2 regions of the Faecalibacillus sp. genome follow, and region 1 is predicted to be linked to the other one. Evidence: a T-box and tRNA genes for the amino acid it is inferred to sense, from the RefSeq annotation. Region 1 holds a T-box; the other holds one or more tRNA genes.
What was found. The T-box of region 1 lies ahead of trpS (tryptophan--tRNA ligase). A T-box ahead of a tRNA ligase gene usually reads a tRNA of that ligase, here a tRNA-Trp.

Region 1 (12,105 bases):
CCAGTTGCTGAAAAATATAAAATCATAATCTATCTCCTTATCCAAGACCTGCAAATTTAACAAGAAGTGTATGTGGAATAAGCTTTGCAAGCAATCTGTAGCATTTATAAAATGCACCGGTAGTATAAACGGCTCTGCCTTTTTTTGCAGCTTTTAATGATTTCAAAGCAGCAGTCTTTGGATCGATTACAGGCAAGCGTCTTTGACCTTTTGTAAGTTCAGGTTTTGTCATTTCTGTAAGCATAAAACCTGGACACATCGCGCATACATTTATGTGTCTGTCTTTAAGTTCCTCACGTAATCCAAGAGAAAATGCGGATACATAGGATTTTGATGCACAATAAACGATTAAGTTTGTGTTTGGAACAAATGCAGAGGTTGAGGATACTTCCAAAATTGTACCTCCGTCTATAATATATGGCAGACATATCTTTGTTATTGCGGTTGCTCCTTTACAGTTCAAGTCAATGATTTTTAGCATACTTTCAAGCTCCATATCCTCAAAAGGAGAACCGATTGACATACCTGCATCATTTATTAAAACTTCAATTTGAGGATTATTGGTTTTTAATTTTTCTTCCAATAGTTTGAAACTGCTCATATCAGTCATATCCATAGGAATAATTGTACAATGTTTATCGGGATATTTCATAGAAACTTCTTTTAATCGTTCCTCACGACGGGCAATCAGCCATAGTTCATCTATTTCAGGAAATAATTTTGTGACGGCGTCAACATAGCAGACACCAAGTCCGGAAGATGCTCCGGTTATAACTGCAATACTCATAAAAACACTCTCCTTTACACAAGTGAATAAATTTAGACACTTGTAAAATTCTTGATTTCATACTATATTGTAACTGGCAACAAGACAAGTGACAAATGGACTTACTTGTTTAAAGTTAGACAAATATTGAATTTTGCAAAAGGGGACAGATATGAAATACGATATTACAAAGCCATTAACAAAAGGAGCAAAACGAACACTTAGGGCATTCAGTAAGGAAATGTTTATGCTTTTGTCTGAGAAATCCTTTGAGGAAATCACTGTCGGTCAGTTATGTGAAGCGGCACAATATCCTCGTGCGACATTTTATAATTACTTTGATGATAAATATGATTTGCTTGGTTACTGTTGGCAGACACTTGCTGAGCAAATAGGATTTAGTGATTATCATCATGCTGAAGAAAATGAAATGTTGTACCTTTATTTTGATCGAATTTATGATTTTACAAAGCAAAATGAAGTTGTTATACACAAGGTTCTTTTGAATAACAGCGAGGTAGGATATATGTTTTCAAGTTTTAGAAATTTTTTGAATAATAAAATGCGTTTTATATTTAAAAGCTGTCCAGAAGCAATGCAAAAAGACATTCCTAGTGAATTGCTTGCAGACCATTACAGCAATACATTATTTCTTGTATGGCAGTGGGCAACAATAAAAAAATCTGACTGCACGAAGGAACAGGCACATAAATATCTTTGCTTATTAGTCAGTAATTTGTGAATTTCTCAGCATAGGTATGAAGAAAATTGAAATAATGATTATGAAAAAAGCGAGTGAAAGGATTTATATTTTCACTTGTTTTAATTTATGTCATGGAGTGATTAATTAGTATCTACACTATCATATTTTCTACTTTGAGTTTACTTTTTTTCTTACTGGCTGTTCAATTAAATTCTTTGCTTGATACTCAATATTTGCAAGATAATCATAGAGTATTTCGTGATTTTGAGAAAATTACGAAGATATGAATTTCCTAAAAATAGAAAAAGGCTCTGATCTTTTACAATCAAAGCCTCGATTTCATCTTTACTACAACCTATAAGATTAGCAAATGCGAAATCTTTTTTAATTATTATAAAAATAGAATAGCAATAACTCCTACTATAAAACAATAGTAAGAAAAATAATTCAATTTTCTTTTATTTAAAATACTAAACAATAAATTAAGTGCTAAATAAGTAACAATTCCACTGACAATAAAACTAATTAAATATGGAAGCCATAATGCAGCTACAGTTGAACTTGTTAAAAAATGTTTAAGTTTTAAAATAATTGCTCCAAAACTTACTGGCATAAACATAAAGAAAGAAAAATCTCTTGCTGCTTTTTGATCAAGACCACCAAGCATTCCTCCTGTTAAAGTAGAACCACTACGGGAAATACCAGGAAGTAAAGCTAATAATTGGAAAAATCCCATTCTTAAAGCATCCCATAAATTCATCTTCTTTGCTGTTCTTTTACCTTTATATCCAAATTTGTGAATAAGCATTAAAAAGCAAGCTGTAACAAGTAAACAACATCCTACTAATTTAGGATTAGAGAATGCATGTTCAATATAATCATTTAAAAAGAATCCTCCAAGAGCAGCAGGAATTGTTGCTACAATTAATAACATACAAAATCTAAAATCAGGTAATAGTTCGTCTCTTTTTTGTGGCTTAGCAATATATCCAAAAAAAGATTTGATTAAACGAATAATATCTTGGCGATAATAAAACATAATTGCAATTAATGAACCAGTATTAACGATAACTTCAAAAGTAACATCATTCATTTGTGGAACCATTAAACCAAGTTTTTCAAAAATACTTTGGAATAAAACTAAATGTCCACTACTTGAAATAGGAATAGGTTCACTAAAGCCTTGAATAGCACCTAAAATTGCATAGACAATAATATCTTTAATTAAATTCATAATTTCACCTCGTCACCCATTATATATGAAAATATTATAAAAATATACAAAAACATTTTTTAGACAAAATAAACATATACTAAAAAAAAGGAGGAAAAAAATGATTGTTAATTGGGTTAAAGAAGATGAAGAACTATTAGAACCATATGAATGGTCAAATGGTGATGATATTGAAATCATTTCAACACTTTCATGTTTTAAAGTTGATCAAAAGACATTACATGATTTTATCTATGGATGTTTACAAATATTTGATCAAAAGATGTGTCAAAAAGTATTCGCGATAGGGGATGGTCATTATGCTTTAGCGATTGAAACAGATGATCAAGGTAAATTATGTTATCGTAGTGTTTTTGATTTTTGTGATCGTGATAAGATGAATAAAAAAATTGCTGCTTTAGAATTATCTACTATACATTATCAAATGTATGATGAAGGAGAAATGAAAGAATATGGATTAACAAGAGAAGAAAGATTAAAAAAGCAATTTATTGAACAAAAAATAGATGAATTATATATAGAGGGTTATGATGATTTTTTAATGTTATGTAGACAACTAAATATTGAAGATCAACAAAGTATCCAAAAATATAATCATTTAAAAAATAAAATAGCCAAAGGCTATTCATTTATTCATGAAATCTTATTTTATGAACTTACAAAAAAGAAATAAGCATATGCTTATTTCTTGATTGTAATACCAATTTTTCTTTCTACTTTTGCAAGTTTCTTTCTAGCCATATAACGTGCTTTATCAGCACCTTCGTTTAAAATAGTATCAATATAATCACCTTGATTGATTTCATGATATTTATCATGGATTTTTTGTAATTCATTACCTACAACTTCAGCTAAATCTTTTTTAAATTGACCATAACCAACACCTTGATAACGTTCTACAAGTGCATCAATTGATTCACCACTTAAAATAGAATAAATTGTAAGTAAATTTGAAATACCAGGTTTATTTTTAACATCATAATAAATAGCGTTATCACTATCAGTGACAGCAGACATAATTTTCTTTTTAGAAACATTGATATCATCTAAAATATAAATACATCCTTTTCCTGTTTCATCAGATTTAGACATTTTCTTTGTTGGATTTTGTAAATCCATAATACGTCCACCTACTTTTGGAACAAGTGGTTCAGGTAATTTAAATGTTTCACTATAACGATTATTAAATCTTTCAGCAATATCTCTAGCTAATTCACAATGTTGTTTTTGATCTTCTCCTACAGGTACATAATCAGGATCATAAAGTAAAATATCAGCATTCATTAATGAAGGATAGTTAAAAATACCAGCTCCAATAGATTCATCTTTTTTAAGTTTACTTGCTTTATCTTTATATTGAGTCATACGTGATAGTTCACCCATTGACACCATACATCCTAAATACCAACCAAGTTGAGCATGTTCTAAAACATCAGATTGTAAAAATAAAGTTACTTTTTTAGGATCTAATCCAGCAGCTAAATATAAAGAGATTAAATCTTTTGTGTTTTTTCTTAAATCTTTTGGTTCTTGATAAATTGTCATACTGTGTAAGTTTGCGACAAAGACAATCATTTCATATTCATCTTGATATGAAACAAAAGGTTTAATAGCTCCTATATAATTTCCTAAAGTTACTCTTCCTGTTGGCTTGATGCCACTCAACATTCTTTTCATACATTTCCTCCTTAAAATAAAAAACGTCCTTCAAAAAGGACGTTAATAACGCGGTACCACCTTAATTCGTATAAATATATACGCTCTTAATTTTAACGCAATTAGCGACAAAAGACTCATGCCTTTTGTAACTCCAGAACCCCAATTTCAACTATATCAATGGCTTATTTCCATCACCCATAAGCTTTCTATAACATTTAATATAATTTACTTATGTTCCTTCAAAGTCTTTAGAAATATTATAATAAGCTCATTTATAAAAATCAAGATATTTAAAAAAAGAATATACAAAGTTTAAAATTGTTGTATAATTACATACAAAGGAGTGATTGTATGATACGTATATATACCGCCCCAAGTTGTGCTTCTTGTAGAAAAGTAAAATCTTGGTTAAATGAAAATCAAATACCTTATGTAGAAAAGAATATTTTTTCTACTTTATTAAAAGAATCAGAACTTCGTGAATTACTTGAACGTAGTGAAAATGGTACAGACGATATTATTTCTAAAAGAAGCAAAATCATAAAGGAAAACGACATAGATATTGATTCAATGAAAATAAATGATCTTATTAAATTTATACAAGCTAATCCTTCGGTTTTAAAAAGACCAATTATGATTGATGAAAGAAGATTTCAAGTAGGATATAATGCTGAAGAAATAAGAGTTTTTATTCCTAAAGAACTTAGAAAACTTGCTGAATGTCATGATATGGATCATTGTCCACAATTTACAAATAAAGATTGTTTGAATTTTAAAAAAGAATATGAAAGAGATAGAGAAAAAGAATCAAATCATTAGATTGATTCTTTTTTAGGAGGAATTTATGAAAAAGTTTTTAAAAATAGTAATGACATTGATTTTAATTTGTTCAAGTTTTTATCTAGCAATTTCATTATTTATGAATCATTTAATTATTAATGATATGGTACCAACAGTAACTCAATCAACAGCTGTGACAACAGCTTTAGAAGATGCTTGTCAAAATGTTTTAAGTACAATGAATATGGATGAAAACAAAAGTCAAGAACTTGTGACTTCTTTACAACAAGATGAAAAAACACAAGAACTTGTCAATGAATATATTGATACAGTTTTAAGTAATGGTTCAGCAAGTGATATTGATGAAACACTTTTAAAACAAACATTAGAAGATAGAAAAGATGAAGTTTATTCATTATTAAAACCTTCAATTAGTGAAGAAACATTTTCAACATTATATAATGAAGCTATTAATCAAGTAGATTTACAAGCAGTTAATCAAAAGGTTGTTAATAAAGTTGAAAATACGATGGAACAATCAGGTGAAACTTATAAAATGGTTAAAAAAGTATATAGCTTTAAAAATACAACACATATTATTATCAGTGCTGTTTTATTAGCTGTGTCTACAATTTATTTAATTTTAATTTCTTATCAAGATCGCTTGATTACAAAATGTTTATCTGTAAGTTATCTTGTTTGTGGAATTATGACTTTCTTAATTGCTTTTGCTATTATTTTAGGTTTAACAGCGATGGTTTCTTCTACGATGAATATCCAATTAACATCTATTAGATATATGTATGTTTGTGGTGCTGTTTATTTCTTTGTAGGAATTGTTTTATTGATTATCAATGCTTTTTTAAAGAAGAAAAAACGTTATCATTATTATTATGAATAAAAAAATGAATAGGCTTTGCCTATTCGTTTTTTTATAATGTTGATAACATTCTTCTAGTTTTACTTGCACAATTTCTTTCATATTTTAAATGATAAGGTTGAAGAAGTGTTTGAAAAGCAAGAATTCCTTGATGATAATCATTGACTTCAAATTCTATTTCATAGTCATGATGTTGATTATAGTCATTTTCATCTAAAGATAAAACACCTTCAGGCAATATAATATCATGACGAATAGTCTTTAAATAATAACCACATACCAAATCCTTTATATAGATGCCTTTTTCTTTTAAAATATCAAATATTTCATTTTCAACTTCTTGATGATTAAAAATAGCTTCTTTAATATCTTTATCAATATCAATATTTAACTCATTAGTACCAATTTCTGCTGGTCTTTTTAAAGTTAATTCAAATCTTCCTTTTTTTTCTCTGATTCTTAATGTATATCTATTTTTCGCAAGTAAAGGATGAAAAAGATAATAGTTTGTTTGTTCATAAGAATCTTTTATTTGATTTTGATAATCTAATAGTATTTTTTTAAATATTTTTTCTTCTAATAACATTTTAAATTCAATTTCTAAATGTTCCATAGGATACCTCTTTGCCTAAATGATTTAGATATATTATAATACATGTATATGGAGGGAAGAAAGATGAAATATGCATTAATGGTAAGAAATGATGATCTTTCTAAAAAAACAGCTTTAAAAATTAAAGAAAGTTTACAAAACTTTTTTATTTATGATGAAAAAGATCCTGATTTAGTTATTTCAATAGGTGGAGATGGAACAATTCTAGAAGCTGTACATCAATATTTAGATGTTGATTGTTGTTTTGTAGGAATACATACAGGAACATTAGGTTTTTATACAGATTACCAAGTGGATGAATTAGATCAATTTATAAAAGATGTAACTTCTAGACAATTTAAAACTATGAAAAGATATATGTTAGAAATCAAAATAAATAAAAAAGATTCATCTCAAACTTATTATGCTTTAAATGAATTAAGATTGGATCAAGGATTACAGGCACAAGTTATTCATGTGTATATTGGTAATGTTTTATTAGAAGTCTTTAGAGGAAATGGTTTATGTGTTTCAACACCATCGGGGTCAACAGCTTATAATAAATCTTTAGGAGGATCTATTATTTATCCAGGAATTCCTTTAATGCAACTTACAGAAGTTGCAGGTATTCATCATAATGCGTATCGTTCTTTAGGCTCTAGTTTGATTTTAGATGAAAGTCAAACTATTAAATTAGTGGGAAATCATTTTAATCATTCTTTAATTGGAATTGATCACATTCATTTACAATTAGAAGATGTTGAAAGTATTGAAATTACGATTGGACGTAAGTATGTACGTTTTATTGAATATAAAGAAATGTCTTTTATTAAAAGAGTAAGAAGGGCTTTTATTAATTCATGAAATATTGGATAGAAGAAAATATATTATTAAGAGATTACTTGAAAGAATTGCCAATTAGTCAGGCAATGATTAAAAAGATAAAAAGAAATGGTGATTTTCTGGTAAATGGAAATAGTCAAACAGTCAGATATTTATTGCAAAAAGGAGATTGTTTAGAAATCATATTTCCTCAAGAAACATCCCTGATACAACCAGAAAATATACCTTTAAAAATTGTTTATGAAGATGACTATTATTTAATTATCGATAAAGAAAGTCAAATGCCTTGCATACCTACAAAAAGATATCAAAGTCATACATTATGTCATGCTTTAATGTATTATTACCAACAAATTGGTCTAAACAGTACAATTCATTTAGTCAACCGTTTAGATAAAGAAACTTCAGGATATATGTTGGTTGCTAAAAGTGGACAAGCACATGCAATGTTATCAAAAGATATTAAACAAGTAAAAAGAGTCTATCATTGTTTAGTAGAGGGTATTTTAGAAGGTGAAGGGGTTATTGATCAACCTATTTTAAAAAGTGAAGACTCAATTAAAAGAATAGTGAGTGATAAAGGGAAAAGTGCAAAAACTTTTTATAAAGTATTAGCCCATCATAATCAACAAACACTTGTAGAATGTAAACTTGTAACAGGAAGAACACATCAAATAAGAGTACATATGGCTTCTATTGGTCATCCATTAGTAGGTGATGAACTCTATGGTTCTAAAGAAAAACAATTATTTTATTTAGAAAGTGTAGAAATAAGCTTTATTCATCCTTTTACAAATCAAGAAATACATTATAAAAAATAGGATGTTTATGTCAAATACAGACAAACATCCTATTTTTTTGCTTTTGACATAATAATTTCCATTCTATACTTATATAATCTATGTATTAATTGACGTAGGCATAATTGATATATATAATATAGTTAGAAAGCGGTTTCGAAATGTATTAAGAAGTCCTATTTAACTTATATAATTTGTAAAGATAAGTTATTTTTCTTGGAATAATGATATCGTCTTGTAAATATTATTTTGATTCTATTTCTTCATTCTTTGTATTTGCAGGTATAGAACTTATTCCATTTGAATTACCTTGTTTATCAGCTGCATATACTATTTTCTTAAAATAGTATTTAATTGTTTTTATGTTTTCAATAATTTTGCTTTTAAAGATGATATATGTATTGCATTTATTAAAGTATAGATAATGAGGAAAAAGAAGATGAAGAAAAAGTATGCATATTTGAAAAAATATATTAAATGGATGTTGGTAATTATTGTGGTAATTACGTGTATTAAATTATATACAAATTTTTTGTTTGAAAATTTAAATAATGAGACCCCTAGAGAAGCTGTTGTTGAATTTATATATGGTGAAACTCATAGTTGGAAATCATTTTTTATAGAAGTAGAAGAATGTAAAGATATTGATAAAACTGATAGCAGTAGTCTTTATTATAATATAAAGTATAATGGTTGGTGGTCTATTCCTGATCAGATGGGTGGAAAGATTGAAATAAAGAAAATAGGTAATCATTATTATGTTGTTGAGTATATAGGATATTGTTAATTGTAAAAATATAGAATTTTAAAGTGAACTGCATAAGTTGAATCAACAACTTAAAAAGTTCACTTTTATTGTGTTAGTAGATAAAGAATCAGATAAAAAGAAAAGGATTGAATTTAATAATCTTAAACAATCCTTTTTTATACTATATTGAAGTAGTTTTTTAATTGATTTGATTGTATTTAGCAATACTTGTTTGACGATGAATATCAAAACACATACCAATAGCAATCATATAAGATAAAAGTGAAGATCCACCATAAGATAAAAATGGTAGTGTAATTCCGGTAATTGGAAGTATTCCTAGAATCATAGCGATATTCCAAAATTGTTGGAAGATCATACATCCAAAAATACCAGCAATAAAATATTTATCACTTTGATGTGTTGCTTTTAAACCAACATATAAAATACAAACATCTAAAGCTAAAATTGCAATGAGAGTAATAATGGCACCAACAAAGCCAAAACCTAAAGTAATAACGGAAAAGATAAAGTCAGTGTGTGCTTCTTGTAAAGAGATAATGACTGTATCAAATCCATGTCCAAAGAGTCCTGCAGTTCCATAAGCCATCATCGCATTATATAGTTGATAGCCTTGATTTTGATAAGTTCCTTCAGGATCGACCCATCCATAAAAACGATCAAGTTTATGACCAGTAATAATAGATGAGAAAATATCTTGGCGATAAATAAATAAGTAAGTAAAAATAACGATAATAACAGCCGCAAAAGCACACCCTACAATGTACCATTTTTTATTGATTCCAGATGCAAATAAAATAACAACGACTGAAAAAGCCATAATTAAGGTAACACCGGCATCGTTTTGTAAGTAAGTGAGTAACATAGGTGGTAAGGCAATAGCCATAACACGACCAATTAATTGTAAATCAGTATCAAATGTATGAATTAAATATTTTTCATTATGTAAAGAAACTGTTTTAGACATACAAATAATCATGACAACTTTCATAAATTCAGAAGGTTGAAATGAAAAACCTGGAAAGTTATACCATGATGTAGCACCATTTAAGTCTTTCGCAAAAGGAATGATTCTCATTCCTAATTTATAAATCGCAAATCTTTGAACAACAAGACCTACTAGAAAAACAATTAAGATACCATAAAAAATCCACATTCCTGAATAAATACGGTCATTTCCAAAACGATTGATCAAAAAGATCAAGCTTACACCTATCATATAATAGAGGAGTTGTTTACTCCAATATCCTGTAGGATTAGGGTAGGTAATATAACCAGCTGCACATTTAATTGTATAACAACTTATAAGACATAAAATAAATAAGATGATGGCAAGTGGCCAACAAATTGTAGAATCTAAATATTTTTTCATTTTGTCACCCCTAGTGATTTATAGTATACTATAAATATATCATAAAAGAAAATGTTTATTAAGAAAGGAAATAGATATGTCAGATTATTTTATTTATGTTTTAATTGCACTTATAGTGATTGTTGCAGTATGGTTTATTTTTGCTAAGGTTTTAAAAAATAAAAAACCAAAGGAAGTGACTGTAAAGGATATTCCTATTGATATAGAAGCTTTAATTCATGCTTTAGGAGGCATTGAAAATATTAAAAATAGTGAAAGTCAAGGAAGTAAAGTACGTTTTTTTGTAGAAAATGATGATTTAGTAAAAGTGAATGTTTTAAAAGAATTAGGAGCGAGTGGAGTTATTCAGGCAACTGGAAAAGTAACTGTTATTTTAGGAAAATTCTCTGAGGAAATTAGTAGAATAGTCAATGCAAAGAAATAACATTCCAATAGGGGGTGAAATTATGAAAGAAAGAATTCATTTATATGAACCTTTTTTTCATCATTATTATATAGATGAAATTCTAAATGATTATGAATTAGAAACATTGATTCGTGTAAAGAAAGATGATTATCAACAATCAGTCGCTTATATTAAATTAATTTCTGTTTATTCACATCATGCAAGTATTGAAGAATTACAACAACAAGTAGATTCAATTCAAATAATGATGGAAACATATGAAGATTATCAAGAATTTGAACAATATTTAATAGAAAATGAAGATCATCAAGTGATTGGTATAGATTTATGTGCCCTTACTTATAATCAACATTATGAAGAATTAGATTTAGAAGAATTAACACCAGATCAGTATTATCAAGTAGGTCTTTATTATTATGATCAAAAAAAATATGATCAAGCATTAGAATGTTTTCATTTAGGAGAAGAATGTGAAGATTCTGATTGTTTATGCGTTTTAGGATATATGTATGAAAAAGGCCAAGGAGTCAATCAAAGCAATCAAGTTGCCATGACGTATTATCGTTTAGCAAGTGATTTAGGAAATGTTGTTGCAGCTTGTAATCTTGCTTATTTTTATGAATATGGAATAGATGTTGAACAAGATTATGAAAAAGCTTTTGAACTTTATTCTTTAGGTGTTGAAGAAGGTTTTCCACGTTCTTTATTTTCAACAGCTTTTTTCTTACAAAATGGCTATGGTGTTGATCAAGATTTAGAAGAAGCATTTTTACGTTATGAAGAAGCAGCTGCTTTAGGACATAACGATGCAATTTGTGCCCTTGGAGAGTGTTATGAATATGGTCAAGGAACCAGACAGGATTATCAAAGAGCATTATATTATTATGAAAAAGCAGCTTATGAAGGAAGTAGTCTTGCTAAATATAAATTAGGACGTTTTTATGATTTAGGTTATGGCTGTGATGAAAATTATCCTAAAGCGTTTCATTGGTATCAAGAAGCGGCTAAAGATGGTTTGGATGTGGCTATTACAGCAATGGCTACATGTTATGAATTTGGTCGAGGAGTAGAAAAAGATAGCCATCAGGCTTTAGAGTGTTATTTAAAAGCAGCGAATATGGGTTATATGAATGCACAGTTTTGTTTAGGGTATTTTTATGAAATGCATAGTGAGTATCCTGATAGTGAAAAGAATAGTTTTTATTGGTATTTAAAAGCAAGTAAACAAGGTGATGGGCAATCAACGCTTGCTATTGCTTATTATTATGGTCAAGGAATAGGAACAGATAAAGATGAAAAGA
Region 2 (12,105 bases), on a different contig from region 1:
CTTTTTATCCACAATTCAATTTAGAAACCTATCAACATTATGTCGATTTATTCCGTTTACCACAAAATAAACCTTTAAAAGACTATTCAAAAGGAATGAAAAGACAAGCAATGTTTGCTTTAGCACTTGCAATTGCACCAAAATATTTATTATTAGATGAAGCTTTTGATGGTTTAGACCCTGTTATGCGTTTAGCTTTTAAAAAAGCTATTAATCAAATCATTGATGAAAATATGACAGTCATTATTTCATCTCATAATTTAAGAGAATTAGAAGATATTTGTGATAGCTTTGGGATTTTAGACAATGGATGTATGACAACATCGGGTGATCTCTATGATATTAAAGATCATATTCATAAAATACAATTAGCTTTTAAAGAAGAATTAAACAAAGAAGAATTCAGTCATTTAGATGTTCTCTCTTTCCATAAACAATCTCGTGTGATTAATATGGTTGTTAAAGGAGACATCAATGAAATTAAAGATTATTTAAGAATGTTCAATCCAATTATGTTAGAAGTTTTACCTGTAAATTTAGAAGAAATATTTATTTATGAAATGGAAAGAAAGGGGTATGGTGTCTATGATTAATAAAGATTATTTTAAATATTTAATAAAACAAAATAAGAAATATCTTATTCTTATTTATGTAATTGGAATCATTATTCCTTTTCTACTAATCAATAAATTTGATTATGCACCTTTAAACGATGAAAATATAACGCGTTTTGCACAAATAATTCCTTTAGCTTATGGATTTATGTTATCTTTTATTGTCCCTATTTATCTGTTTTCTTTTTTACAAAAAAAGAAAAGTAATATACTTTACTTTTCCTTACCAATAAAAAAAGAATCACTTTATTTAACAACAAGTTTATTTTCTTACTTTGCAACTATTGTACCTGTTGTTATTTACCAAATTATAGATCAACTTATTGGTGCTTATATGTTTTCTTTTCCAGCTGACAAATTCATTCTAGCAATAATAATTACAATCGTCCATATGTTTGCAATGAATACAATTGTTACTTTTGTAACTCTCTTAACACAAAATGTTATTGACAGTTTAATTTGTTCAATTGCTTATATGGTTATCCCATTATTTGTCTTTGTTGCACTTAACACTTGTGCAACAAAGGTAGCAGAATCATTTATGTTAGGATATGGAAACTACACACAATCATTAAAAATAATCCTTAGTTATATAAGTCTTATTTATAGTGGTCTTTATCAACATTTGTATTTATTATCACATCTTGTTTCTCGTATCTTTATTTTGTATTGGATTGTTATAAGTGTTATCTTTTATTTTATAAATTATCGTTTATTTTTAACACGTACGGTTGAACAAAGTGAAACATATACAACATCAATCTTTATGTATCCACTTATCATTACCTTAAGTACATTATCAATGATGTTATTTGTCTATGATCTTGAAGATTTAAGAATGACGATTTTAATGTTTTCAATTATTTTTATTCTCTATTTAATTATGTATTATTTTTCAAAGAGAAAAGTTTACTTCACTTGGAAAATACCTTCACTTTTTATTGTTTTAATTGTTGCTTGTATTGGTTTTTCTAATATTTATTTAGATACTAAAGGTTTTAATACAATCTATGAGTTACCAAAAAGCTCTGATGTAGAAAGAATCGTTGTATCTTTTGATCACTATGAAGCAGATACTACAGATGAAAAGACATCTCTCACATTCAACAATCAAAAAATTGAAGATATGAAAATGAAAACTTACACAAAAGATGATAAGAATAATTTTATAAAATGTGTTCATGAAATGATAGATAAAAAACTCATTACTGAATATTATGACCCTACAGATAGTGGCACTTATGAGTTATCTATTTATTTTACAACTAAAAATAGGCTTGATCCAAATAGACATTACACTATTGATGATGAAAACATGCCAGCTGTCATTGATATTCTTTCAAAAAATAAATTAATTTAAATAGGTTGAGCTTTTTCTCAACCTATTTCTATAGAAGGAGTCTTTATGAAAAAAACTACACATATATTATTTACTATTTACATATTTTTAGTCATTTGGATTATACTTTTTAAATTAGCGATTTCTATCGATCAATTACCTCAATTTAGAAGCATTAATTTAATTCCTTTTTATTATCCAAATAAAACAACTTATCAAATAAGAGAAGTTCTTGATAATCTAATTATATTTATTCCATTTGGTCTCTATTTAAAAACATTAAATATTGATAGTAAAAGAACTGTTTTTCTAGGTTTTTTATTTAGCTTTTCATTAGAACTATCTCAATATATCTTTTGTATTGGAGCAAGCGATATTACTGATTTAATTACCAATACAACAGGAGCACTTGTAGGAGTAGGTATTTATTTTCTTTTAAAAAAGATTTTCAAAGATAAAACTAATAAAATTATTTTAACTTTAGCTTCCATAGTAACTTTTTTATTTGTTTCTTTGATTATGATTATACTTATAAACAATTAATGCACATAATTCACAAGTTATACACAATAAAAAAATGAGTTTTCTATACTCATTTTTTATTTACATAAAGCTTAATCTATACTTTATGCACATTAATGATAAAATTGTGCACAAAAAAGTGAATAACTTGAGTTATTCACTTCATTCACAACTATATTCACACTACACAAACAAAAAAACACATCTAGGATGTGCATTTCACAAACTGGCAGGGGTAGTAGGAGTCGAACCCACATCAACGGTTTTGGAGACCGGTATTCTACCATTGAACTATACCCCTAATTAGGTTTGCTCAATTAATATATCATATATTTTATAATTATGCAATAGATATTTGCCTATAAATAAAAAAAATTGTCACATAGGATAATTTTGAGGAGGTTAAATATGAATGAATTAGAATTAACAATATCCTCTATCAAGATACAATCATTTAAAGATATTTATAAAATGAATGTTGCTTTTGATAAAGGAACCATTTTTAAACAACTTGATAAGCCATGGGTGATGCATCGTGGATGATACATTATTACAAATAAGTAAATTAGATTTTTGTATTCAAGATGTTACCTTATTTTTAGATACACATCCTCATGATCAAGAAGCTATAAAATATTATAAAGAAGGGATGAAACATCTTTTAAAGATGAAAGAAACTTATTTAAAAAATGGTGGTGCTCTTACAAATAGAGACGGAAAGAATATTGAAAACTATATCAATGAACCATTTCCTTGGATGAAAGGAGGATCAACATGTGGTTGTATGAAAAACGCTTGCAATATCCCGTTAATGTAAGAAAACCTGATGCTAAAACTGCAAAAATTGTTATTTCACAACTTGGTGGTCCTAATGGTGAACTAGGTGCAGCACTTCGTTATTTAAGTCAACGTTATACGATGCCTTATCCAAGAATTCAAGCCTTATTGACAGACATTGGTACAGAAGAACTTGCTCATGTTGAAATTATTAGTACTCTTTTCTATCAACTTACAAATGGTCTAACACCTCAAGAAATTAAAGAGGGTGGACTAGATGCTTATTTTACTGATCACACTTTAGGAATTTATCCAACAAACAGTGCAGGTATTCCTTTTAGTGCAGATACTTTTCAATCTGTAGGAGACCCTATTTCTGATTTAACAGAAAACATGGCTGCAGAACAAAAAGCAAGGACGACATATGACAACATTCTTGCTTTAAGTAAAAATGAAGATGTTAATAAAGTCATTCGTTTTTTAAGAGAAAGAGAAATTGTTCATTATCAACGTTTTGCTGAAGGTCTTGAATATGTCAAGAGTCAATTAGATAAGAAAAATTATTATGCTTATAATCCTTCATTTACTTCATCAAAACGTGAACAAGTATGTGAATAAGGTGAATAACTTAAGTTATTCACCTTTTATGCACCCTATTCACATTTCCCCCACAAATATTCACTTAAATCAATTGCTAAAAACGTTTGTATTTCTTGATTTATATCCTCATTAATTTTAGAAATCCTTCCTTTATTTTCTACATAAACATCAATATATCTTTTTTTAGCAGGGATTTGTTTACAAAAAAAGTTCTTATTTTTTCCTTTATAGATACAATTTAATTGTTGATAACTCACCCATAATCTTTTAATTTCATTATCTTTTATCAACAAATGAATAAAGTCCTTTTCTTGAAGATAAAAATCATTTTCGGTGACTACACCTTTATTGACTGCTTTTTTAATAATGTAAGATAAATATTGCATTGCATAACGATCTTCATCACAAATATAAACATGTGCACACTTTAACATCATTCTTGTAAAAAGAATGGCCATTTCTTCATGTTTAAAAATAAGTTCATCTTGCGTGTCATTCACTTTTAAATCATTATAAATTGTTTGAATCGTTTCAAAATCACAAAATCCATAACTATACATATTTCCTAATGTATATTCTAAACGGTCTGCAGAAAGTTTAGGAGATTCATTATCACAAAGAGGATATAAATGATAATTACAAACATCATCTATCTTTAAATGATACCTATGAATTAAAGAAACTAACGAACTATCTCGTTCGATTATTTTTTTCGTATCTAACTCTGTTGATTCTTGTTTTAAATAATCTTGATGATAGAAATCAATTGTATGTGCAAAAACAGGAGTTGCTATATCATGAAGCAAACCTGCTGTTGCCTGTTTAAAATCATGTGTAAAATGATAAACAATTAAAGCAACCCCTATACTATGTTGATAACGTGAATATGGAACAATATTTGAAAAGAAATCAAAAGCAGTATATTCAACTCCACAATTCATTCCAATATCTTTAAGTCTTTGCATTGATAGCGCCTGTATAAAATTATTTATAAACTCTATCTGTTCTTTTTCATAGATTTTCCATAATTTTTTCAATTTTTTTCAACTCCTTAAAATCATAAATTATATACATTTTATCATACTTTTTTAAAGTATATTAAAATATGGTAAAATTTATTTTAATATTTTTTTAAAATAAAGCTTGATTAAAATGAAAATATATGTATAATTATAAGGGCAGTGACGGGAAGTAGCACAGCTTGGTAGTGCACCTGGTTTGGGACCAGGGGGTCGCAGGTTCAAATCCTGTCTTCCCGACCATTTATAAAATTGGGGCCATAGCTCAGCTGGGAGAGCACCTGCCTTGCACGCAGGGGGTCAGCGGTTCGATCCCGCTTGGCTCCACCAATTAATTTAATAAATTTCAATATTATGGCGGGATAGCTCAGTTGGCTAGAGCATTCGGTTCATACCCGGAGTGTCGAGGGTTCGAATCCCCCTCCCGCTACCATTAATATTGCGGAGATTTACCCAAGTCTGGCTGAAGGGACTGGTCTTGAAAACCAGCAGAGGATTAACGTCCTGCGGGGGTTCGAATCCCTCAATCTCCGCCATTTATTAAAAAACTTAATATCGCGGGATGGAGCAGTCTGGTAGCTCGTCGGGCTCATAACCCGAAGGTCGTTGGTTCAAATCCTTCTCCCGCAACCAAAATGGTCTGGTAGTTCAGCTGGTTAGAATGCCGCCCTGTCACGGCGGAGGTCGCGGGTTCGAGTCCCGTCCAGACCGCCAAATGATGGTTCCGTAGCTCAGTCGGTAGAGCAGAGGACTGAAAATCCTCGTGTCGGTGGTTCGATTCCGCCCGGAACCACCATTTTTTTATTTGATTTTACGTATACAAAAAAAGCATCTTACGATGCCTTTTTTTATAATCTTTTTTCAAACCCTCCATGAACCATCGGTCCTTGTGCAAGAGTCACAAATGCTTTTGGATCTAATGAAGAAACAATTTTATTGAGTTGTTGAATTTCATATTTATTGATGGCTACATAAAGGATTTCTTGTTCTGTTTCAGTATAAGCACCTTTACCCATCCAATAGGTAACTCCTCTTCCCATTTGTTCCATAATTGCTTTTTTGATCATTTTATTTTTTGTAAATATTAATACGGCTACATTGATATTTTGTAGATGGAACTTATCTGCTGTTGTATATAAAATAGCAACAAAAACAATTGAATACATGATAATTTTAATATCATAAATAAATAAACATATTCCAAATAAAACAACATTAAATATAATTGATAACTGTCCAGCTTTAAAATCAGGATTTTTCTTAACTAAACAAACTGTTGCAATATCAATACCTCCACAACAACCACTACTACGAAGAGCAAGTCCTACCCCTATTCCACAAATAATTGCTGCAAAAGCAACATTCAATAAAGCATCTTCTACAATTGGTTCTTTAATTGCTGGTAAAATGGATAATAATATTGTTTGAATAATTAAAGAAATAATTGTTTTAAAACAAAATTCTTTATTCATTATTTTATAACCAAATATAAATAATGGAATATTCATTGATAAATTGATAATTCCTAAAATATTAATTGATTTTGGAATAACAATAAACTTATGTATGAAATAATCTATTAATTGTGCTAAACCAATCATACCTCCAAAATTAATTTGATTCGGTGTAACAAATAACCAAATCCCAATTGATAACAACGTTGAACCTAAAATCAAATAAAAATATTGTTCTAATCTTTTATTCATATACTCCCTCACCCATGAAAAGTATAATCTACTTTAGTTTTTTCTACAACAAAAAAAAGAGTCAAATCAATGACTCTTAAAAAATTATTTTTTAATATATTCTGGATATGCTTCACATCCATGTTCTTCTAAATCAAGTCCTACAATTTCTTCTCTTTCAGAAACACGTAAACCAAATAACTTTTTAATAATATAGAAAGTAATTGTAATAGTAATTGCTGTCCAAATACCTACTGATAAAACACCTGTTAATTGTTTAATTAATAAATCAAATCCACCACCGTAGAATAAACCTGTTAAAGTACTTTCTGGTGCAGAAGTTGTCGCAAATAAACCAACAGCAATTGTTCCCCAAATACCATTGCAACAATGTACAGCAACAGCACCTACAGGATCATCAATGTGTAATTTATAATCTAAGAACCAAACTCCAAAGCAAACAAGTAATCCAGCAACAGTACCAATAATAATTGATCCTAAAACATCTGTGACGTCGCATCCAGCAGTGATTGCTACTAAACCTGCAAGTGAAGCATTTAAACACATACCAACATCAGGTTTACCATATTTGACCCAAGTAAAGATCAAACAAGAAACAGTTGCAATGGCTGGTGCCACTGTTGTTGTTACGAAAATTGAACCAAGTTGTGGAACAGTTGTAGCAGCCGCCCCATTGAATCCATACCATCCAAGCCAAAGAATAAATACACCTAAAGCACCAGCAGTAATGTTATGTCCAGGAATAGCGTTAACTTTAACGACTTTACCATTTTTATCTGTATCAAATTTACCAATACGTGGTCCTAAAATTTTAGCACCGATTAAAGCAGAGATACCACCAACCATATGAATCGCACATGATCCAGCAAAATCATGGAATCCTAGTTGTGATAACCATCCACCACCCCAAATCCAATGAGCTTCAATTGGATAAATAAGTGCTGAAATCACTCCTGAATAAACACAATAAGATAAGAATTTTGTTCTTTCTGCCATTGCTCCAGAAACGATTGTTGCTGTTGTTGCACAGAATACTAAGTTAAATACAAAGTTTGAAAAATCAAAGTTTGCATAATTTGTAAATATATCAAATCCTGGTTTACCAATAAAACCAAGTAAGTCTTCACCTAATAATAAACTAAAACCAATTAAAATAAATGTACATGTCCCTATACAAAAATCCATTAAGTTTTTCATAATGATGTTGCCAGTATTTTTGGATCTTGTAAATCCCGCTTCTACCATTGCAAATCCTGCTTGCATCCAAAATACTAAAGCAGCACCAATTAAAAACCATACCGCAAATGTCTCACTCATAATAAATCCCCCTCATTTTTTAAAGTGCATTTTCTCCTGTTTCTCCAGTTCTAATTCTGACTGCTTCTTCAACTGGATAAACAAATATTTTTCCATCTCCTACATTTCCACTAGATAAAACTTCAGTAATTTTATCAATAATGCTTTGTACAATATCATCTTTAACAACTGTTTCAACTCTTAATTTTGAAACTAAGTTAACTGAATAAGTAACTCCACGATATTGATGGGTATACCCCATTTGATTTCCAAATCCCATAATATTGGAAACCATCATTCCTGTAACACCAGAAACTGTTAAGATATCTTTTAAATCTTCTAACTTTTCTGGTCTAATAATGATTTCAAGTTTTTTCATTTGATTTCCCCCTTATATTTTTTGATTTCCGTTCCCCAATAGAAATCTTGACAAAAATATATCACGATGATAATTTACTGTCAATATATTTTTATTAATTTAATATTTTTTTATTACTTTAATAAATAAAAAAAGGAGTCTTACTCCTAATAATAATTTCTAATTACATTGACCATATCCTCAATATAGAGTCTTGCATTATCTATAATTGTCGGATCAATTTCTTTTCTTTGATTAAATGACATTTTAAATGTATATTGTTCCCTCATTAAGGGTAATTGTTGATCTTGACAAAGATGTATCACTTTCATCAATCTTTTATTATTTATAAAAAAGCAATTAATAAGTGCAACATTTTTTGCATTTTGTCTACTTAATGACTGAATAAACTCTAACAATTGTTTATCTTCAAACAATGTATCATCAAACCCTATGACAAGTAAATCAACATCACGCCCTTTTTGATAATGATTTAAGTCTTGTGCATGTGTTTTAACCCATCTTGCCATTTCGTCAGCAACATACTTTATATATTTAGATTTTGTTGTATAAACAATATCAACCTTCATTTTTATCACCTAATTTATTTTAATATAGAAATATGAACTAAAAATGTATTTAACTGTTAATAATTATAACAAAACATTTGCTTATTTGGAGGATTCTATGAAAAAAATAATAAAAATATGTATCATTTTATCTCTTTCTTTTATTTTAACAGGCTGTGTTGATTGTCTGATTTCTTTAAATTATTCTAAAATAAAAAAGCCTACTCTTTATAGTGAACTTACTATTGAACCTCAAGTTTTAGAAAAATATAATATGTCTATCGCACAAATCAAAAAACAATTATTAGAATATGATTTTTTTAAAGATTGGAAAATCAAAAAACAAACATCTTCTTCCCTTTCAATAGAAGCACCTGCTTCTTTTATCAAAGAAATTTCTCAATTAAAAAAACAAAACAATAAATATATTTTAACAATCAACATTAATAAAAAAATATTAGACACTTCAGAATTAAGTCATTATAAAAATACATTAAAACTTTTAAATTCAAGTAATGCCACTTGTAACTTTAAAATTACTATGCCTGGTACTATTATTTCTAGTAATATAGGTAAATATCAACAAAATGTTGTGACTATAAATCTTTTCGAGATTTTTATTGAAGGAAATGATTTATCTTTTCGTGTAATTTCTAAAAAAGAAAATCAACAGCTTTTGCTTTATTTTATTGTTCTCATTATTCTTGCTATTGTGATCTTAACACTTATTTTCATCAAAAAAAGACAAAAAGAATAAGAGATTGCTTTTATTTGACAAAGGTATTTGATAGAATAAAGGCGTTAAAGGAGACAGAAGAATATGAAAAGAAACTGTATTATTGGACAATCTGGAGGACCCACAATCGCAATTAATGCTAGTCTTGCTGGGATTATTCATCGTGCTAAAGCATCTCAAGAATTTGATAATGTTTATGGGATGATCAATGGTATCAAAGGTCTATTGGAAGGTAGATATATGGATTTATTAGAAGAATTTGATGATGGTGATAAAATCAACGCTTTAAAACAAACACCTGCCATGTATTTAGGTTCTTGCCGTTATAAATTACCTACTTTTCAAGATGATGAAGATACTTATGTTAAATTATTTAGAATTTTAAAAGAATTAGAAATCACTGACTTTTTCTATATTGGTGGTAATGATTCAATGGATACCGTTATGAAATTAGATAACTACGCTAAATATATCAATAGTGATATTCATTTTATCGGTATTCCTAAAACAATTGATAACGACTTAATGGGAACAGATCATACACCAGGATTTGGTTCTGCCGCTAAATATGTTGCAGCTTCAATCTTAGAAGTTGTGCATGATAGTTTAATTTATCAATTACAATCAGTGACAATCATTGAAATCATGGGAAGAAATGCAGGATGGTTAACAGCTGCTGCAGCTCTTGCAAGAAATGAATATAATGTTGCACCTGATCTTATTTATTTACCAGAAGTTGTTTTTGATAAAGATAAATTTTTAGTTGATATTCATGAAGTAATGAAAAGAAAAAGATGCGTTGTTATTGCTGTATCTGAAGGAATTAGAGATCAAAACGGTCATTTCTTAGATGATGATAGTAAATACGCTAAAAAAGATGCATTTGGACATGTTTTACATTCAGGAACAGGAAAGTTACTTGAATCTTTAGTATTTAAAGAATTTGGATGTAAAGTAAGAAGTATTGAATTAAATGTATTACAAAGATGTGCTATGCATATTGCTAGTAAAACTGATTTAAATGAATCATTTGTAATTGGTTCTAAAGCTGTTGATAAGGCTTTAGAAAATGTTTCAGGGCATGTAATGGGATTCAAACGTGTATCTAACCATCCTTATGAAATTGATTATATTTCTACTGATGTAAGAGAAGTAGCTAACTATGAACAAAAGATTCCTGTAGAATGGATCAACAAAGAAGGTAATGATATTACTCCAGAACTTTATGAATATTTATATCCACTTATTCAAGGAGAAGTTCATGTCACATATAAAGATGGTATTCCATCATATTATAGTTGTAAACATTTAGAAAAATAAAAGAAAGAAGGAAATGTATTTTCCTTCTTTTTAATGTTTTGCTTTAATATAATAATAACCAAAAATTGTTAAAACAATCGTCAAGGCAATAATAGAAATTGTAATCAATGGCGAAAAGTTAATTGTTTGTATCAAATTCATCATACACCTCCACTAAAGATCAATCGTAAGTGTCACTGGACAATGATCACTTCCCATAATTGATGTTTCAATTGTAGCGTCTATAATTTTATCTTTCAAACACTCACTAACAATAAAATAGTCAATACGCCAACCCGCGTTCTTTTCTCTTGCTTTAAAGCGATAAGACCACCAAGAATAAACTCCTTCTTTTAACGGATAAAGATAACGATACGTATCAATAAAACCATGACTTAATAATTGTGTCATCTTTGCTCTTTCTTCATCTGAAAAACCTGCATTTTTATGATTTGATTGAGGATTTTTTAAATCAATCTCTTGATGAGCAACATTTAAATCTCCACATAAAATAAGTGGCTTATCCAAACTTTCAAGATATGCTAAAAAATCATCTTCCCATTTCATTCGATAAGATAAACGTTTTAATTCATTTTGACTATTAGGAGTGTAACAAGTAATCACATAATAATCTTCAAATTCTAATGTAATCAATCTACCTTCTTGATCATGTTCTTCTTTATTCATTCCATAAAAAACATTTAATGGTTTCTTCTTAGTATAAATAAGTGTTCCACTATAACCTTTTTTTACCGCACTATTTAAATAAAAATCATAACCTTCAATTGTTAAATCAGCTTGTCCACTTTGCATTTTTGTTTCTTGAACACAAAAAATATCAGCATCTAATTGATGAAAACTATCTAAAAAACCTTTTTGTAAACATGCTCTTATTCCATTTACATTCCAACTTACTAATTTCATAGTTACCTCTTTCTCCAATATATTCTATTATATAACATCTCATTCATGATTTGAACGTCTATTTTTAATAAATATGGATATACTAAATTAGGTGAACATAATGAAAAAAAGAACATTTATAATAAATCTTATTATTCCATTACTTGTAGGTGGATTAAGTGCTTGGTTAACACGTCAACAAATGGAAACATATATGCATCTAAATAAACCTTTATTATCCCCTCCAGGATGGTTATTTCCAATTGTTTGGACTTTTCTTTATATTTTGATGGGTATCTCTAGTTATATGATTTATATAAGCCAGGATGATCGTCGAGAAAATGCTTTAATTATTTATACCTTTCAA

Region 2: it has a tRNA-Trp gene. The T-box ahead of trpS (tryptophan--tRNA ligase) is inferred to sense a tRNA for this amino acid. The anticodon was not compared.

The regions. Positions count from the first base shown of each region.
Region 1 covers NZ_JBKYAR010000042.1:3,235-15,339, reverse strand. Annotated here, with positions in the region: gene ACLVEP_RS11720 (EFR1 family ferrodoxin) at 1-26, opposite strand, end outside; gene ACLVEP_RS11715 (SDR family NAD(P)-dependent oxidoreductase) at 38-787, opposite strand; gene ACLVEP_RS11710 (TetR/AcrR family transcriptional regulator) at 939-1,508, shown strand; gene ACLVEP_RS11705 (undecaprenyl-diphosphate phosphatase) at 1,861-2,703, opposite strand; gene ACLVEP_RS11700 (hypothetical protein) at 2,804-3,376, shown strand; gene trpS (tryptophan--tRNA ligase) at 3,385-4,380, opposite strand; T-box leader at 4,413-4,614, opposite strand; gene spx (transcriptional regulator Spx) at 4,714-5,181, shown strand; gene ACLVEP_RS11685 (hypothetical protein) at 5,207-6,043, shown strand; gene ACLVEP_RS11680 (CYTH domain-containing protein) at 6,075-6,635, opposite strand; gene ACLVEP_RS11675 (NAD kinase) at 6,699-7,478, shown strand; gene ACLVEP_RS11670 (RluA family pseudouridine synthase) at 7,475-8,278, shown strand; gene ACLVEP_RS11665 (hypothetical protein) at 8,697-9,044, shown strand; gene ACLVEP_RS11660 (FtsW/RodA/SpoVE family cell cycle protein) at 9,205-10,398, opposite strand; gene ACLVEP_RS11655 (hypothetical protein) at 10,475-10,822, shown strand; gene ACLVEP_RS11650 (tetratricopeptide repeat protein) at 10,845-12,105, shown strand, end outside.
Region 2 covers NZ_JBKYAR010000002.1:95,846-107,950, reverse strand. Annotated here, with positions in the region: gene ACLVEP_RS01515 (ABC transporter ATP-binding protein) at 1-593, shown strand, start outside; gene ACLVEP_RS01510 (hypothetical protein) at 586-1,974, shown strand; gene ACLVEP_RS01505 (VanZ family protein) at 2,020-2,496, shown strand; tRNA gene ACLVEP_RS01500 (tRNA-Trp) at 2,703-2,776, opposite strand; gene ACLVEP_RS01495 (spore coat associated protein CotJA) at 2,884-3,018, shown strand; gene ACLVEP_RS01490 (spore coat protein CotJB) at 3,011-3,292, shown strand; gene ACLVEP_RS01485 (manganese catalase family protein) at 3,250-3,870, shown strand; gene ACLVEP_RS01480 (HD domain-containing protein) at 3,906-4,889, opposite strand; tRNA gene ACLVEP_RS01475 (tRNA-Pro) at 5,038-5,114, shown strand; tRNA gene ACLVEP_RS01470 (tRNA-Ala) at 5,126-5,201, shown strand; tRNA gene ACLVEP_RS01465 (tRNA-Met) at 5,228-5,304, shown strand; tRNA gene ACLVEP_RS01460 (tRNA-Ser) at 5,315-5,407, shown strand; tRNA gene ACLVEP_RS01455 (tRNA-Met) at 5,428-5,504, shown strand; tRNA gene ACLVEP_RS01450 (tRNA-Asp) at 5,509-5,585, shown strand; tRNA gene ACLVEP_RS01445 (tRNA-Phe) at 5,592-5,667, shown strand; gene ACLVEP_RS01440 (YitT family protein) at 5,720-6,577, opposite strand; partial or broken gene ACLVEP_RS01435 (ammonium transporter) at 6,686-7,894, opposite strand; gene ACLVEP_RS01430 (P-II family nitrogen regulator) at 7,914-8,252, opposite strand; gene ACLVEP_RS01425 (hypothetical protein) at 8,399-8,821, opposite strand; gene ACLVEP_RS01420 (hypothetical protein) at 8,919-9,557, shown strand; gene ACLVEP_RS01415 (6-phosphofructokinase) at 9,621-10,856, shown strand; gene ACLVEP_RS01410 (exodeoxyribonuclease III) at 11,010-11,759, opposite strand; gene ACLVEP_RS01405 (TspO/MBR family protein) at 11,860-12,105, shown strand, end outside.